DNA from 3 places in the Pantoea allii genome. Region 1 is predicted to be linked to each of the others. Evidence: predicted binding sites of a transcription regulator. Region 1 holds the regulator's gene; each other region holds the start of a gene.
What was found. Region 1 encodes LexA, which represses DNA repair genes until DNA is damaged. Its sites were predicted from a motif close to TNCTGTATGTACATACAGNA; they were not measured.
Positions count from the first base shown of each region.

Region 2: the regulator LexA is predicted to act here: its motif matches at 2,153-2,172, upstream of sulA (SOS-induced cell division inhibitor SulA).
Region 3: the regulator LexA is predicted to act here: its motif matches at 3,014-3,033, upstream of dinG (ATP-dependent DNA helicase DinG).

Region 1 is NZ_CP125958.1:4,349,516-4,354,649, forward strand. It holds gene dinF (MATE family efflux transporter DinF) at 1-1,213, opposite strand, end outside; gene lexA (transcriptional repressor LexA) at 1,324-1,938, opposite strand; gene QNH99_RS20410 (diacylglycerol kinase) at 2,045-2,413, opposite strand; gene plsB (glycerol-3-phosphate 1-O-acyltransferase PlsB) at 2,542-4,968, shown strand; gene ubiA (4-hydroxybenzoate octaprenyltransferase) at 5,091-5,134, opposite strand, start outside.
Region 2 is NZ_CP125958.1:3,063,891-3,069,024, forward strand. It holds gene yccS (YccS family putative transporter) at 1-1,359, shown strand, start outside; gene QNH99_RS14555 (TfoX/Sxy family DNA transformation protein) at 1,356-1,982, opposite strand; gene sulA (SOS-induced cell division inhibitor SulA) at 2,193-2,684, shown strand; gene ompA (porin OmpA) at 3,036-4,109, shown strand; gene matP (macrodomain Ter protein MatP) at 4,216-4,683, opposite strand; gene QNH99_RS14575 (AAA family ATPase) at 4,779-5,134, shown strand, end outside.
Region 3 is NZ_CP125958.1:3,222,343-3,227,476, reverse strand. It holds gene QNH99_RS15270 (ABC transporter permease) at 1-724, shown strand, start outside; gene QNH99_RS15265 (MerR family transcriptional regulator) at 897-1,631, opposite strand; gene QNH99_RS15260 (helix-turn-helix domain-containing protein) at 1,779-2,342, shown strand; gene QNH99_RS15255 (GNAT family N-acetyltransferase) at 2,339-2,857, shown strand; gene dinG (ATP-dependent DNA helicase DinG) at 3,059-5,134, shown strand, end outside.

The DNA of each region.
Region 1 (5,134 bases):
CGAGCAGGGGCACCGTAGCGAGCGTCAGGAAATAGCCCAAGGCAGCCACCGCCATGCTGTTACGCATTTCTCTTCCCTTTGTCGCACCAATAAACATGCCATCCAACAGATAGCACCAGACGCCGATTAGCGGCATGACAATCTGCCAGATCAAAAAGCGGTCAGCGGCCTGTTGCAGCGCATGGATAGAGGTGAGGAATGCCACTATCTGATAGCCAAACAGGGCATAGACGAGTGAGAAAAACAGCGCCACCACCAGCGCCTGACGACAGGCAGATAGCCATACCTGCTGCAGCCGGGTGCCGTTTTTTGCCCCGTGCGCTTCACCGGCAAAGGCTTCTACGGCGTAGGCAAACCCATCCAGCGCGTAGGCGGTGAACGTAATGAACATTAACAGGATGGCATTGACCGCGACGACGTCAGGGCCAATGCGGGCGCCGAGCACGGTAAGAGAGGCAAAGCAGAGCTGCAACAGCAAGGTGCGCAGTAAAATATCGCGATTAAGGCGAAGAAGGCGGTGGATGTCGCCGCGCCAGCTGTGAGTGAGCATCTCCAAGGTGATACCCCGCAGCGTTAGTACGCGCCACACCATCACCGCACCGACCAGTAACGTTGCGTATTCTGCCAGCGCGGTGGCGCTAGCGGCACCCGCCACGCCCCAGTGCAAACCCAGCACGAGCCAGAGATCCAACAGGATATTAATGACGTTACCTACCACCAGCAAGATGACCGGTGCCCTGGCATACTGAACGCCCAGCAGCCAGCCCAGGATGACTAAATTAGCCAGCGTTGCGGGCGCACTGAGCCAGCGAATATGGATAAACAGGGCTGCCTGCTCCAATACCGCGGGGTCCCCACCAATAAAGCGGGTGGCTAACGTCGTAACGGGATAGCGAAGGAAGATAAATAAGAGGCCCGCGACCAGCGCGATGAGCAGTGGCTGAGTCAGCGCTCGCGCCAGAGCGGTCTTATCACCCGCACCCAATGCCTGAGCCGTTAAGCCCGTGGTACTCATACGCAGAAAAAGCAGCAACATGAAGATGAAGCTGGTGATGGTCGTACCGACAGCCACACCACCCAGATAAACCGGGCTGTCAAGATGGCCGATCACGGCCGTGTCGACCAGACCGAGCAGAGGAACCGTGATATTTGACAGGATCATGGGCAGCGCTAACCGCCACAGGTTTTTATCGGTAGCTGTCAGAAAGCGCATTCTTGAATCCGTGCGATAAACCGCCGGGGCCAGAGATAAACCCACAGCGGCAAAGTAAGGGCAGACTGGAGAACGTTAAGATTGACGCATGCCAATAACCTTAACGGGTTTTACAACCACTCACCGTTACGGACAATGCCGACAGCCAGACCTTCAACGGTGAGAGACTGGGCACGTGTGTCAACAATGATAGGCTCGAAATCGTTGTTTTCAGGTAAGAGATGCACCACAGAACCCTGTTTCTTCCAGCGTTTTACCGTGACTTCATCATCAATACGCGCAACCACAACCTGACCATTACGCACTTCCTGCGTTTTGTGAACCGCCAGCAAATCACCATCCATAATGCCGATATCTTTCATCGACATTCCGCTCACGCGCAACAGGAAATCCGCTGCAGGCTTGAACATGTCAGGATCTACTTTGTAATGCGTTTCAATGTGTTCCTGGGCCAGTAATGGCTCACCGGCGGCGACGCGACCAATCAACGGCAGGCCGTCTGATGGCTCTTCTTCCATTAACAAACGGATACCGCGGGACGCACCAGAGACGATTTCAATCACGCCTTTACGCGCCAGTGCTTTCAGGTGTTCTTCGGCTGCATTTGGCGAACGAAAACCAAGCTGCGCGGCGATTTCTGCACGCGTTGGCGGCATGCCTGTTTGATTAATGTGGTCGCGAATCAAGTCGTAGACCTGTTGCTGCCTGCTGGTTAATGCTTTCATCCCGCCCCCTGGTTGTTTATACAGTCGCTGTGAGTATATACAGGTATTGGTGAAATGGAAACCAAAACTCAGGCCAAAATCAGTTATTTGACGCGAGATGGAACGCTTATCGCAAATGCGACCAAAGCAGCGTTCCCCAGACAAAAAGGGCCAGTAATATTGCGATGAAAACGGCGGCGGAGCCCATGTCTTTTGCTCGTCCAGCAAGAGGATGCCGCTCCTGACCGGTGCGGTCTACCACCGCTTCTATGGCACTGTTCAGGACTTCAACAATAATCACCAGTACGACAGAGCCAATCATCAGGATGCGCGAAACGCTATCGACATCCAGCCAGCAGGCCAGGATAATCGCTACCAGTGCGGTAACCGCTTCCTGACGGAAAGCAGCTTCATGCTGCCAGGCAGCACGAAGACCTTGCCATGAATAGCCCGCAGCTTTCACAATTCGGTTAAGGCCGGTGACATTATTTGTCATAATAAAGGAACTCTTTTCAAAGGATTGACGTCAATATTGGGCAGCGCACAATTGTCGCTGTCACAGATTTTTGCTGCGCTTTCTGATAAGCTTGCGCCGCTTTGCTAACAAGAGGCTTCATGTTGTCTATGTCAGGTTGGCGTATACTTTTTTATAAATTACTGAATTTACCCCTGTCGTTTCTGGTAAAGAGTAAGGCCATTCCGGCCGATCCCGTATCCGAACATGGGCTGGACCCAACCCGGCCTATTATGTATGTCCTGCCTTATGATTCAAAGGCCGATCTCCTGACTTTGCGCGCGCAGTGCATCAGGCACGAGCTGCCCGATCCGCTTTCGCCGCTGGAGATTGACGGGGCCTTGCTGCCGCGTCATGTCTTTATCCACGATGGCCCACGCGTGTTTCCCTATTTCGTGCCCAGCGTCGAGTCGGTAAAAATCTTCCACGAGTATCTCGATCTGCACCGCAGTAACCCTGAGCTTGATATCCAGATGTTACCGGTTTCCGTCATGTTCGGCCGCGCACCCGGCCGGGAAGTGCAGGGAGAAGATAATCCGCCTCATTTACGTTTGTTAAATGGGGTACAAAAATTCTTTGCTGTGCTCTGGCATGGTCGCGACAGTTTTGTGCGCTTCTCGCCAACCGTTTCCCTGCGTCGTATGGCGACTGAACACGGTACGGATAAATCAATTGCGCAAAAACTGGCCCGGGTCGCTCGTATCCACTTTGCCCGTCAGCGTCTGGCAGCGGTCGGTCCGCGCCTGCCCGCGCGTCAGGATTTGTTCAATCGCCTGCTGCAATCGAAAGCGATAGAAAAAGCGGTAGAAGACGAAGCCCGCAGCAAGAAGGTTTCGCATGAAAAAGCCCAGCAAAACGCCGTTGAAATGATGGAGGAGATTGCCGCCAACTTCTCCTACGAAGCGATTCGCGTCACGGATCGCGTGATGGGTTGGCTCTGGAGTCGACTTTATCAGGGCATCAACGTCAACGGCGGTGAGCGCGTTCGCCAGCTGGCTCAGGACGGTCATGAAATTGTTTATGTGCCCTGCCACCGCAGCCATATGGATTACCTGTTGCTGTCTTACGTGCTGTATCACCAGGGGCTGGTCCCGCCGCACATCGCCGCCGGTATTAACCTGAACTTCTGGCCTGCCGGGCCGATTTTCCGCCGTCTGGGTGCCTTCTTTATTCGCCGGACCTTTAAAGGCAACAAGCTCTATGCCACCGTCTTCCGTGAATACCTGGGTGAACTCTTTACCCGTGGCTATTCCGTGGAGTACTTCGTGGAAGGGGGCCGTTCACGTACCGGCCGGCTGTTAGATCCGAAAACCGGCACGCTGTCCATGACGCTGCAGGCCATGCTACGCGGCGGCACGCGCCCTATCACGTTAGTGCCTATATACATCGGTTACGAACATGTCATGGAAGTGGGCACCTATGCGAAAGAGCTTCGCGGTGCCACGAAAGAGAAAGAAGGCTTCATGCAGATGGTGCGCGGCTTACGTAAGCTGCGCAATCTCGGTCAGGGTTACGTGAACTTTGGCGAGCCGCTACCGCTGATAAATTATTTGAATAAGCACGTTCCTGAATGGCGCGATGCTATCGATCCCATTGAAGCACAGCGTCCCGGCTGGTTGACCCCGGCGGCGAACGATATCGCGGCCACCATCATGGTGCGTATTAACGAAGCCGGCGCGGCGAATGCCATGAACCTGTGCGTTACCGCTCTGCTTGCTTCGCGTCAGCGCTCTTTGACCCGCGAGCAGTTGGTTGAGCAACTGGAGTGCTATACCCAGTTACTGCGCAACGTGCCCTACTCGCCGGATGCCACCTTGCCCGACATGTCTGCCGAAGCCCTGCTGGATCATGCGCTCAGCATGAACAAATTCGAGAGTGAAAAAGACAGTATTGGTGACATCATTATTCTGCCGCGCGAGCAGGCGGTACTGATGACCTACTACCGTAATAACATTCATCATATGCTGGTCATGCCGTCGCTGATTGCGGCGATTGTGCAGCAGCATCGCAACCTGAGCGAAGCCGAACTGCTGCGTCAGGTCAGCCTGATCTATCCCATGCTGAAGAGCGAGCTGTTCCTGCGCTGGAGCCATGATCAACTGCCGCAGTTACTGACTAACTTATGTCAGGAACTGACGCGTCAGGGGCTGATTACCGTTGAGGCAGGTCTGCTGTCGTTTAACACCGCGCGTTACCGTACGCTTCAACTGCTGGCCGCCGGTGTGCGTGAGACGCTGCAGCGTTACGCCATCACCTTCTCGATTCTTAGCGCCAAGCCCACCATTAACCGGGGCACGCTGGAAAAAGAGAGCCGTACCCTGGCGCAGCGCCTGAGCGTGTTGCACGGGATCAATGCGCCGGAGTTCTTTGATAAAGCGGTGTTCTCCTCACTGGTGCTCACGCTGCGTGATGAAGGTTATATCAGCGACAGCGGTGATGCCGACGTGGCGCAGACGCTGGCGACCTGGCACATCCTGGCTGACCTGGTCACCAGCGATGTACGCATGACCATCGAAAGCGCCGTAGCGCACGATTAGCGGATTCGCGATGACGAGAAAGGCGACCCTGAAGGTCGCCTTTTTTATTCGCACGCTGGTACTGAGGCACTCAGCAGCGTTGACGCACATTCGCGAACTGACCGCGATTCTCGTCGGGGCGGTTAAAGGAGCTGTGAAAACGGCGGCGTATTCATCAGCACGCCCA
Region 2 (5,134 bases), 1.3 Mb from region 1:
TACCATTTACTGCGCGGCAACTGGCGTTATAACGAAATTCTGTTTCGCTTTCAGCGCTTGCTTAACATGCAGGCTCAGGCATGCCGACAACTGGCCCGCGCGCTTTTACTGCGTGAACGTTGGGAACATGACAGTCGTTTTGAGCGCGTTTTTGAGCGTTTACACAACGCTATTCAACGTCTTGAACAGAGCCATCCGGATGCAGCCCATACCGGCGCGCTGTTTTGGTTATTACGTAACCTGCAAGCGATTGATGCGCAACTGGCCTCTATTGAGTCTGAGCAGGCACTGGCGGACGATCCGCAGCACAGCGACAATATGCTGTCGCGCGAGGAGCTCAGTGGCTGGAGCGACATTAAGCTGCGCCTGAGCCGCCACCTGACGCCCGCCTCTGCGCTGTTTCGTCATGCTGTCAGGATGTCAGTGGTGATGTGCGTCGGATATGGATTTATTCAGATTACCGGTCTGGAGCGCGGCTACTGGATCCTGTTGACCAGCCTGTTTGTTTGCCAGCCCAACTACAGTGCGACCCAGCGCAGACTGGCACTGCGCATCGGGGGAACGCTGGCAGGCATTGCTATTGGCTTGCCTTTACTGTGGCTGGTGCCCTCTGTGGAAGGCCAGCTGTTTTTGATTGTCGTGACCGGTGTCCTGTTCTTTGCGTTTCGCCAGGTACAATACGCCCAGGCAACCCTGTTTATTACCCTGCTGGTTCTGCTTTGTTTTAACCTGCTGGGTGAGGGTTTTGAAGTGGCATTACCCCGGGTCGTTGATACGCTGCTGGGCTGCGCGCTGGCCTGGCTGGCGGTCACCTTTATCTGGCCTGACTGGCGCTTCCGCCAACTTCCGGCCGTCGCCACCCGAACGTTGAATGCTAACTGTCGCTATCTTGATGCCATTATGGAGCAATATCATCAGGGTAAAGACAATCGTCTTGCTTATCGTATTGCCCGTCGTGACGCGCACAACGCTGATGCCGAGCTGGCATCGGTAGTATCCAATATGAGCAGTGAGACCCGCACCAGCCTTAAACTTCGGGAGTCGGCGTTTCAGTTACTGTGCCTGAATCACTCCTTCCTGAGCTATATCTCTGCGCTGGGCGCGCACCGAGACAAAGTGACGCAGCCTGCCCTGCTGGCGCTGCTCGACGATACGGTATGTTATGTCGAGGATGTGCTGCAGACGGATGTGGTCAGTGACAGCCGGGCAGAGAAAATGCGTATTGAACTGGTGCAGCGCATCGCGCAGCTCACTACCGAGCCGGACCCACGTGCGCCGCTGGTGCTACAGCAACTGGGTTTACTGGTCGCGCTGATGCCCGACATTGCACGCCTTCGACGCACACTGGGCAAACGCTAACGGCCTTTTTCTTTCCCCTCCGACATCATCAGTGCGGCCTGATACCACTCGCCTAACTCGGTTTTAATGGTTTGCGGCAGCGCCGCCTGATGATGACCGGAAATCGCCCCTTCAAGCGCTAACAGCGTTTTGAGGCCAAGATGATGGTTGTTGCGTCTCAGTTTTAACCAACACTGTTTGGCCCCTGCTTCATGCAAGTGTTTTACGGTACAGATACCTATCTCATGCAGCATCATTTCCAGTCGCAGACTGACATTCGGCAGGTCTTTTAAACGCACCTTGCCCTGGCGGTCATCTTGTTCACGCCGGGCGGTTTCCAGTGAAGCGGCAGACAGCGCGACCAGATGCTCTGGGTGAGCCCACAGGTTGTCATCGACCTTATAATAATTCAGGCTGACCGCTATCCCGCGTTTGCGAAACGTAAGCGGTTCCAGCGGCTGTTCTGCCACATATTCCCGTAATTCTTCACTGGCGCGTAAATAGAGCTGATCTTCCTTTATCAGTGCAAAAACGACCCGTTCAACCGCCAGGGCATAGCCACCAAACTGGGTACGGGATTGAACATGACCCAACGGGGCCAACTGCTGTATTGAGCGCAGGATGACCCGCTGCTGTTTCTTCATATCATCACCTCCTTGTAACAAAAACCTGTTAAAAACGTTACTATTCAGACGGTTAGAAGATAAGTAAATTCAGTAACAGGTTCAATGAATAAATCCGTTTAAACACAACCTTGTGCAAATTTTGCGAGGCATTTTCAGAAATTCAGGTTGATCTTTATCCAGGATGTCATTACTGTATATCCATACAGTCAACTGCTGAGTGATTAATTTATGCGCACCCAACATACCAGTAATGTATGCTCTGCTCACCGTTACGCCTTGTCCTCTGTTCCGGCAACGCACGGAGGCTGGATCACTGAATTACGTTACAGCGAACAGCCTGGCATGATGCAGATGCTGTTGTTACCGCTGCTACAGCAATTGAGTCAACAATCTCGCTGGCAACTGTGGTTAACGCCTGCCCATAAGTTGAGCCGGGCCTGGATGCAGGAATCGGGTTTGCCACTTGAGAAAAGTATGCATATCGCCGATGCTGAACGTTACAATGCTGTAGAGGCCATGATTAAAGCGTTACGCACAGGAAATTACAGTGTTGTTTTGGCCTGGATTCCCTACGAACTGGATGAAGATGAACGTCGTGAACTGGAACTTGCGGCGGCGGAAGGGAAAGCCCTGGGGCTCATTTTGCGGTCGGGTGAAACTCCCAAAACGGCAGTAAGACCAGAAAGTTCGCTAAAAATTCAGTCTGATTTGTTTCATTAAGTAAAAAATGAGATTTATCTCAACAGGTTTTTTATCTGACTAAAGGCTAAGACACTGATTCTGCTCCCCCCAGTAATGACAACGGCTTAGCCCCCTTTTTGTGGGGTAAGCACCCCACAGAAGTTCAGGCTAAATTGTTAGAAATTATGTATAAAACACTGTTTTTTTACATAAGTGCCTCACATCACACTTGTAAGTTTCCAATCTCGTTGTAGACTTTATCTCGCCAGGGTGCTCAATAACCTCCGTTTTTTGCGGTAGAGTCATAAGCGAGCGTTTTGACCCGGCGAAGGATTAAACCAAGAGCAACCTTTATGCTCATTGCCTATTTGGATGATAACGAGGCGCAAAATGAAAAAGACAGCTATCGCAATTGCAGTGGCACTGGCTGGCTTCGCTACCGTAGCGCAGGCCGCCCCAAAAGATAACACCTGGTACACCGGTGCTAAACTGGGCTGGTCTCAGTATCACGACACTGGTTACTACGGTCACGGTTACCAAAACAACGACGGCCCAACTCATGAAAGCCAACTGGGCGCGGGTGCGTTCGGTGGTTACCAGGCTAACCCATACCTGGGTTTTGAACTGGGTTATGACTGGTTAGGTCGTATGCCTAATAAAGGCAACCAGGTGAATGGCGCATTTAAAGCACAGGGCATCCAGCTGGCTGCCAAACTGAGCTACCCAATCGCAGACGATCTGGACATCTATACCCGCCTGGGTGGCATGGTATGGCGTGCAGACTCTACTCAGCAGAACGTAGCTACTGGCACTCGCATCAGCGACCACGACACCGGTGTTTCTCCACTGGCAGCTGTTGGTGTTGAATATGCGCTGACCAAAAACTGGGCAACCCGTCTGGATTACCAGTGGGTTAACAACATCGGTGATGCACAGACCGTTGGTGCTCGTCCAGACAACGGCATGCTGAGCCTGGGTGTTTCTTACCGCTTCGGTCAGGATGATGTTGCTGCACCAGCTCCGGCTCCAGCACCAGCTCCAGCGCCAGTGGTTCAGACCAAGCGCTTCACTCTGAAATCAGACGTCCTGTTCACGTTCAACAAGTCGACTCTGAAGCCAGAAGGTCAGCAGGCTCTGGATCAGCTGTACAGCCAGCTGAGCTCAATGGATCCTAAAGACGGTTCAGTAGTTGTTCTGGGCTTTACCGATCGCATCGGTTCAGAGCAGTACAACCAGAAACTGTCTGAGAAACGTGCTCAGTCAGTAGTAGATTACCTGGTATCTAAAGGTATCCCTACTAACAAGATCTCTGCTCGCGGCATGGGTGAATCTAACCCAGTTACTGGCAACACCTGTGACAGCGTGAAAGGTCGTAAGGCCCTGATCGACTGCCTGGCGCCAGACCGTCGTGTAGAAATCGATGTTAAAGGCATCAAAGACGTTGTAACTCAGCCACAGGCTTAAGTTATACGTGATAAAAAACCCCGCTAATGCGGGGTTTTTTTTGTCCTGAATATGAGATGGCTCATGGGGTTTTTGCTCTGAAGCGGCTGTCCAGATGGTACGCCCACTACTCTTTTTCAGAACCCGAGTTGCCTAATATCGCCTGCAGATCCTGCTTCAGCGTCGACATTTGGCTGGCGTACTTCTCTTTGCGTTCGGCATCTTCGATGAGCTGCACGATGGTTTCGGACAGCGTACTGTTACGGCGCTGCGCTAATCCCGCCAGCCGTTGCCAGACCAGATATTCCAGATCGATTGATTTTTTACGTGTGTGCTGATGCTCAGCATTGAAATGGCGCTTTCGCCGGGCACGGATAGTTTGCTTAAGTCGGTTGTCCAGATCGGGATGAATATGCTGGTTGATCCAGTCGTTAATTTCTACCGGATTATTTTCCATCACCAACAGCTTATCGACCGCGGCCTGCGCAGCACTGAGTTCCAGGTGACGCGTGATCAGCTCACCTTCCCGATGTTTTTTCACCAGGTATTTCCACTTCCATCCACTTTCAAGATTTTCGAGCTGCTGGTATTTCATCGGAATCTCATCGTGATCACGTAACGAACTAAGAATAACAGCTTTTTTACCGGATGCAGCAACGAAAAACATGCTGCCAGCGTCACAACATCTGATTGAACTCTGCAGTGCTTAAGCAAGGTGAATCCTGTATAATCTCGCTTTTCTCAAAACAGACAAATGCGATTATTTTGACCAGCACTCAACTTACGTGGCAAACCTTACAGCCGGATAGTACGCAATATCAATCCGTTTTCTCCCGAATTGCTGACGAAGAGACCGATGCCTTAGCAACGGTACAGCCCCGACTGCTGAACGCGCTGGCCCATTTACATCATCAAAGTCAGGGTTTCCCACTGTTGCTGGTTCGCAGCCAGGAAAACCGTGACTATCTTGCGTTGATAGCTGATGCAGCACAACGCGTTATGGGCCATTCGTCAGCACTGTCAGGTGGTGACTACCACATCATGGC
Region 3 (5,134 bases), 1.1 Mb from region 1:
GTTAGCCAATCCTCTGCTGTGGCTGGTGCTGCTCTATCTGGGACTGCTGGCGGCAATGCCTTACAGCGGTCCGCTGTTTGCTGCCTGGTTTCCCGATCTTGCCCGTCCGCTCTATCAGCAGGACAGCTTCTGGCAGCTCACCCTGGCGCACCTGTTTCTTGTGGTGACCGCCAGCCTGATGGCCATTATGCTCGGCGTGGGAAGTGGCGTACTGGTGACTCGCCACGCGGGGCGGGCTTTCCGGCCGCTGCTGGAAACCCTTGCCGCTGCCGGACAGACGATCCCGCCGGTCGCGGTGCTGGCGATTGCCGTGCCCGTCATGGGGTTTGGCGCATGGCCTGCTATTGTGGCATTACTGCTTTATGGGTTACTGCCGATTTTGCAGGGAACCTTAGCGGGGCTTGATGGTGTCCCAGCCAGCAGCCGTGAGATCGCGGTCGGTGTGGGCATGAGCAGTTGGCAGCGTTTGTGGCAGGTGGAACTTGCGCTGGCGGCGCCGGTGATTATTGCGGGTATACGCAACGCCGTCATTATCAATATTGGCACGGCCGCGATTGCCTCCACGGTCGGGGCAAAAAGCCTGGGCTCGCCCATCATCATCGGTTTAAGTGGTTTTAATACGGCCTACGTGATTCAGGGAGCGTTGCTGGTGGCGCTGCTGGCCATCGTTAGCGATCGGCTTTTTGAGCGGCTCCAGCGCCGTTTTAGCGTGAATGAACGATAAGTGAATAGCCAACCAGCATAAGTCCACTGGTGCCGCCGATAGCCATAATGGCGAACAGCGTGGCAAAAAAGGTTTTTTTCCAGTTCATAAATAACCTGAGGGTGATGACGTCGAGGCGGGGATGATAGCGCGCGCAAGGCAGCCGTCATAGTGCCGAGCGTGCGTTTTTGTCTCAGTGTACGTCGTGCAAACGCACAGAGAATCCCTGTTCCTGCCAGTGTGCCAACTGTTCCTGCTGGCGGCGCGTCAGTCTTTTACCCGTAAAAACAAACATATTCAGCCCCGGGAACAGCTCCGGACGGGGAACGTCGAGGGGTTCTGCGAGCACATCAATGCGCCAGCCATGCTGGGATAAACGCCAGCCTTCCAGCCAGATGCGCGTACGATCTTCAATGCCCCAGCCAATAATCAGCGCTTCCTGACCGGCTTTTTTACGATTGCAAGCCAGACAAAACGCCACATAGTCGATCAAAATGCCATCCAGCAGGCTGCACATGGTGCGTGCAGTATTTTGATCAAGACTGAGCTTCTGCCTTATGGGCATAAAAACATGATCGATTAGGGCATCGACCGCATATTCACGACCAATTAAGGCGATTTTATTGCGTAGCTTAGCCGGCCTTACATGGCGCAGTATGCTGATGAGTTCGTCCTGCATGGCCGTCCAGCCATCATGGGCGTCAACATCTCCACCTTCCAGTAGCGCTTTGACTTTGCCCACTGGTACTCCACTTTCAATCCAGCGCATAATTTCCTGAATACGCTGAACATCTTCTTCATCGAACTGTCGATGACCGCCTTCGGTGCGTTGTGGCTTCAAGAGCCCATAACGTCGTTGCCAGGCGCGTAAGGTAACCGGGTTTATGCCACAGCGTTCGGCGACATCGCCGATACTGTATACGGTCATATTTACCTCTTTCACTGACCTGAGTGAGACCACCATAACGAAGCCTGTTAAGTTGTACAACCAATTTTTAGGTGTACAACTTGACGGCTGCGCTTAAATGTTGTTCTATCTCAATTATGAGATTTTATTTTCATAAGTGAGATAAGAATGTCTTTTGATAATACGGAACAGCGGTTAGCGGCTCGCCTGGCAGAATTGCGTCTCAAACGGGGCTGGTCCCTGGATGAACTCTCTACCGCCACGGGTATTAGCCGGCCAACATTATCGCGTATCGAGCGCGGGGAAACCAGCCCAACGGCCGCACTGCTTAACCGGTTGTGTGTTGCTTATAGCCTGACGATGTCGCGCCTGCTGAGCGAAGTCGAAGAGGGCAGCGATCTGCTGATCCCCCGTGAACATCAGCCGGTATGGAACGATGAAGCGACAGGGTTTAGCCGCCGCAACGTTTCACCGCCCGCCCATAATTTTCGCTGTGAACTTATAGAAGGCACGCTGCGGCCCGGCGCGCGCATCGAATATGATGCCCCACCGCTGCAGGGCATGGAGCAACATATCTGGATGCGCCAGGGGCAACTGACCATAACGATGGGTGCCCAGAGCTGGTTACTGGGGCCGGGCGACAGCCTGCGCTTCCATCTGACCGGCGCGTCTGCTTTTCAGGCGCATCTTACCGAAGGCGCTCGCTACTTACTGGTGGTGTGTAAATCATGATGACATATCAGCAACTCAGTGCCGGTGAGGCACTGCAGGTCTTACCCGAACTGGTGCAGGTTTTACAGGCCTGTGTCGCCGACGGGGCCAGCGTGGGTTTTATCGATCCTGACGACACTGCGGTCATGCAGCTTTTCTGGCAGAGACAGCTTGATGGGCTGGAAAAAGGCCAAAGTGAACTGCTGGTCGCCCGCCAGCATGACCGCGTCGTGGCGACCGTTATGCTCAACTACAGCGCCATGCCCAATGGGGACCATCGGGCCGAAGTCAGCAAGCTGCTGGTGCACCCACAGGCGCGACGGCAGGGGATTGCGCGCAGGCTAATGCAGCAGGCCGAACAACGGGCACGCCAGCAGGGGAAAAATTTACTGGTACTGGATACGCGAACGGGCGATGTCGCCAGCGATCTTTATCGTGCCCTGCACTGGCAGGTCGCGGGGTCGATTCCATCCTATGCACAGTCCATTCATGGCGAACTGGACGCGACAACGGTGATGTTTAAGCTGCTGCAATAAAAGCCTGCGCGCGGAACGGGTGCGTCAGCCTCATGCAGTCTGAAGCCCTGGGCAACGCTCACCGGCGGTGTGCAACCAGGCATTTAGCCAACAACATGCGCGGCCGTTTCGGAAGCCAGCACGAAAAAACAGACCTGAAAGCTGACGGCACTGCGATACTGTGTAAAAATACAGGCCATTTAGTAAAGCGGTAATCTTAACATGGCCCTGACAGCAGCATTAAAAAGCCAGATAGCACAGTGGTATAAAGCGCTGCAGCAACAGGTGCCAGACTTTATTCCTCGCCCGGCCCAGCGGCAGATGATCGCGGAGGTCGCGAAATGCCTGTCGGGTGATGACGGCCGCCATCTGGCAGTAGAAGCGCCAACGGGCGTGGGCAAAACCCTTTCGTATCTTATTCCCGGCATCGCCGTCAGCCGTGCAGAAGAGAAGCGGCTGGTGATCAGCACGGCAAACGTGGCGTTGCAGGATCAAATCTTCAGCAAAGATCTGCCGCTGCTCAAGAAAATCATTCCGGATTTAACCTTTACTGCGGCCTTTGGGCGCGGGCGCTATGTCTGCCCGCGCAATCTGGCTGCGCTGGTGGCAGACGATAATCAGCAGGCCGACCTGCTTTTCTACCTGGATGATGAGGCGATCAGCAGCACCAAAGAAGAACAGATCCAGTGCGGACGGCTGCAAAAGTCACTGGACCGCTACCAGTGGGACGGCCTGCGCGATCACAGCGAGGAAAACGTCAGTGACAGCCTGTGGCAACGTCTGTCCACTGACAAAGCCAGCTGTCTTGGCGTGCACTGCCGCTGGTACCGCGAATGCCCGTTCTTCATTGCGCGTCGGGAAATCGAACAGGTCGATGTGGTGGTCGCCAACCACGCGCTGGTGATGGCGGCCATGGAAAACGAGTCGGTGCTGCCTCCGGCCAAAAACCTGATGCTGGTCCTGGATGAAGGGCACCATCTGCCGGAAGTGGCGCGTGATGCGCTGGAGATGAGCGCAGATATCACGCCGGGCTGGACCAGCCTGCAGCTTGATCTGTTTGTGAAGCTGGTGGAGGCGATAATGAGCCAGATGCGGCCCAAATCGCCGCCACCGCTGGCCAACCCCGAACGTCTTAAAGCCCATTGCGATGAACTCCGCGAACTGTTAGCCACCATCGGTGAGGCGTTAAACCCGTTACTCCCGCCGCACAATCAACCGGGCGAATTTCGCTTTGTCCTGGGCGCATTACCTGACGAGCTGCTGGCGCTGTGTGCGCGGCTGTTCAAGCTGAGCGACGGGCTACGCGGGCTGAGTGAAGGGCTGATTAACGCCCTGAGTGAACAAACCGGGAGCGTCGATCTGGTGCGTTTACACCGCAATTTATTACAGCTTAATCGCCACTTTGGCTGGTTTGAGTCCATCAGCAAACTGTGGCGGCTGGCCGCCATGGAAAAAGCCTCTGGTGCGCCAGTTTCAAAATGGATTACCCGGGAACTGCGTGACGGTCAGGCACATCTGTTGTTCCACTGCGCGGGGATTCGCGTCTGCGATCAGTTGGAAAAAATGCTGTGGCGTAAAATCCCCCACGTCGTCGTGACCTCCGCCACGCTGCGCTCATTAAACAGCTTTAGCCGTCTGCAGGAGATGTCCGGGCTAAATGAAAAGGCGGGCGACCGTTTTGTGGCGCTGGAGTCGCCGTTTAGCCATGTCGATCAAGGCAAGCTGGTGATCCCGCAGATGCGCTACGAACCTCTGATGGCAAATGAAGCGGAACATATCGCGGAAATGGCGGCTTTTTTTCGCCAGCAAATGCAGGCTGAAAAGCATAAAGGAGTGCTGGTACTGTTTGCCAGCGGACGCGCCATGCAGCAGTTTGTCGAGGCGCTACCGGAATTCCGTCTGACGATGCTGGTACAGGGCGATCAGCCGCGCAGCCGCCTGATCGCGCTGCACCGTAAACGGGTAGAACAGGGCGATACCAGCATTTTGATCGGCCTGCAGTCGTTTGCAGAAGGGCTGGATTTAAAAGGCGAGCTGCTTAGCCAGGTCCATATTCATAAAATTGCTTTTCCACCCATAGACAGTCCGGTAATTTTAACCGAGGGTGAATGGCTGAAGAGCCTAAAGCGTTATCCGTTTGAGGTGCAAAGTTTACCCAGCGCCTCTTTTACGTTGATTCAGCAGGTAGGACGTTTGATCCGCAGCCATCAGTGTTTCGGTGAGATCGTTATTTACGATCGCCGCCTGTTGAGTAAAGCTTACGGGAGCCGACTGTTAGCGGCGCTGCCGGTGTTTTCG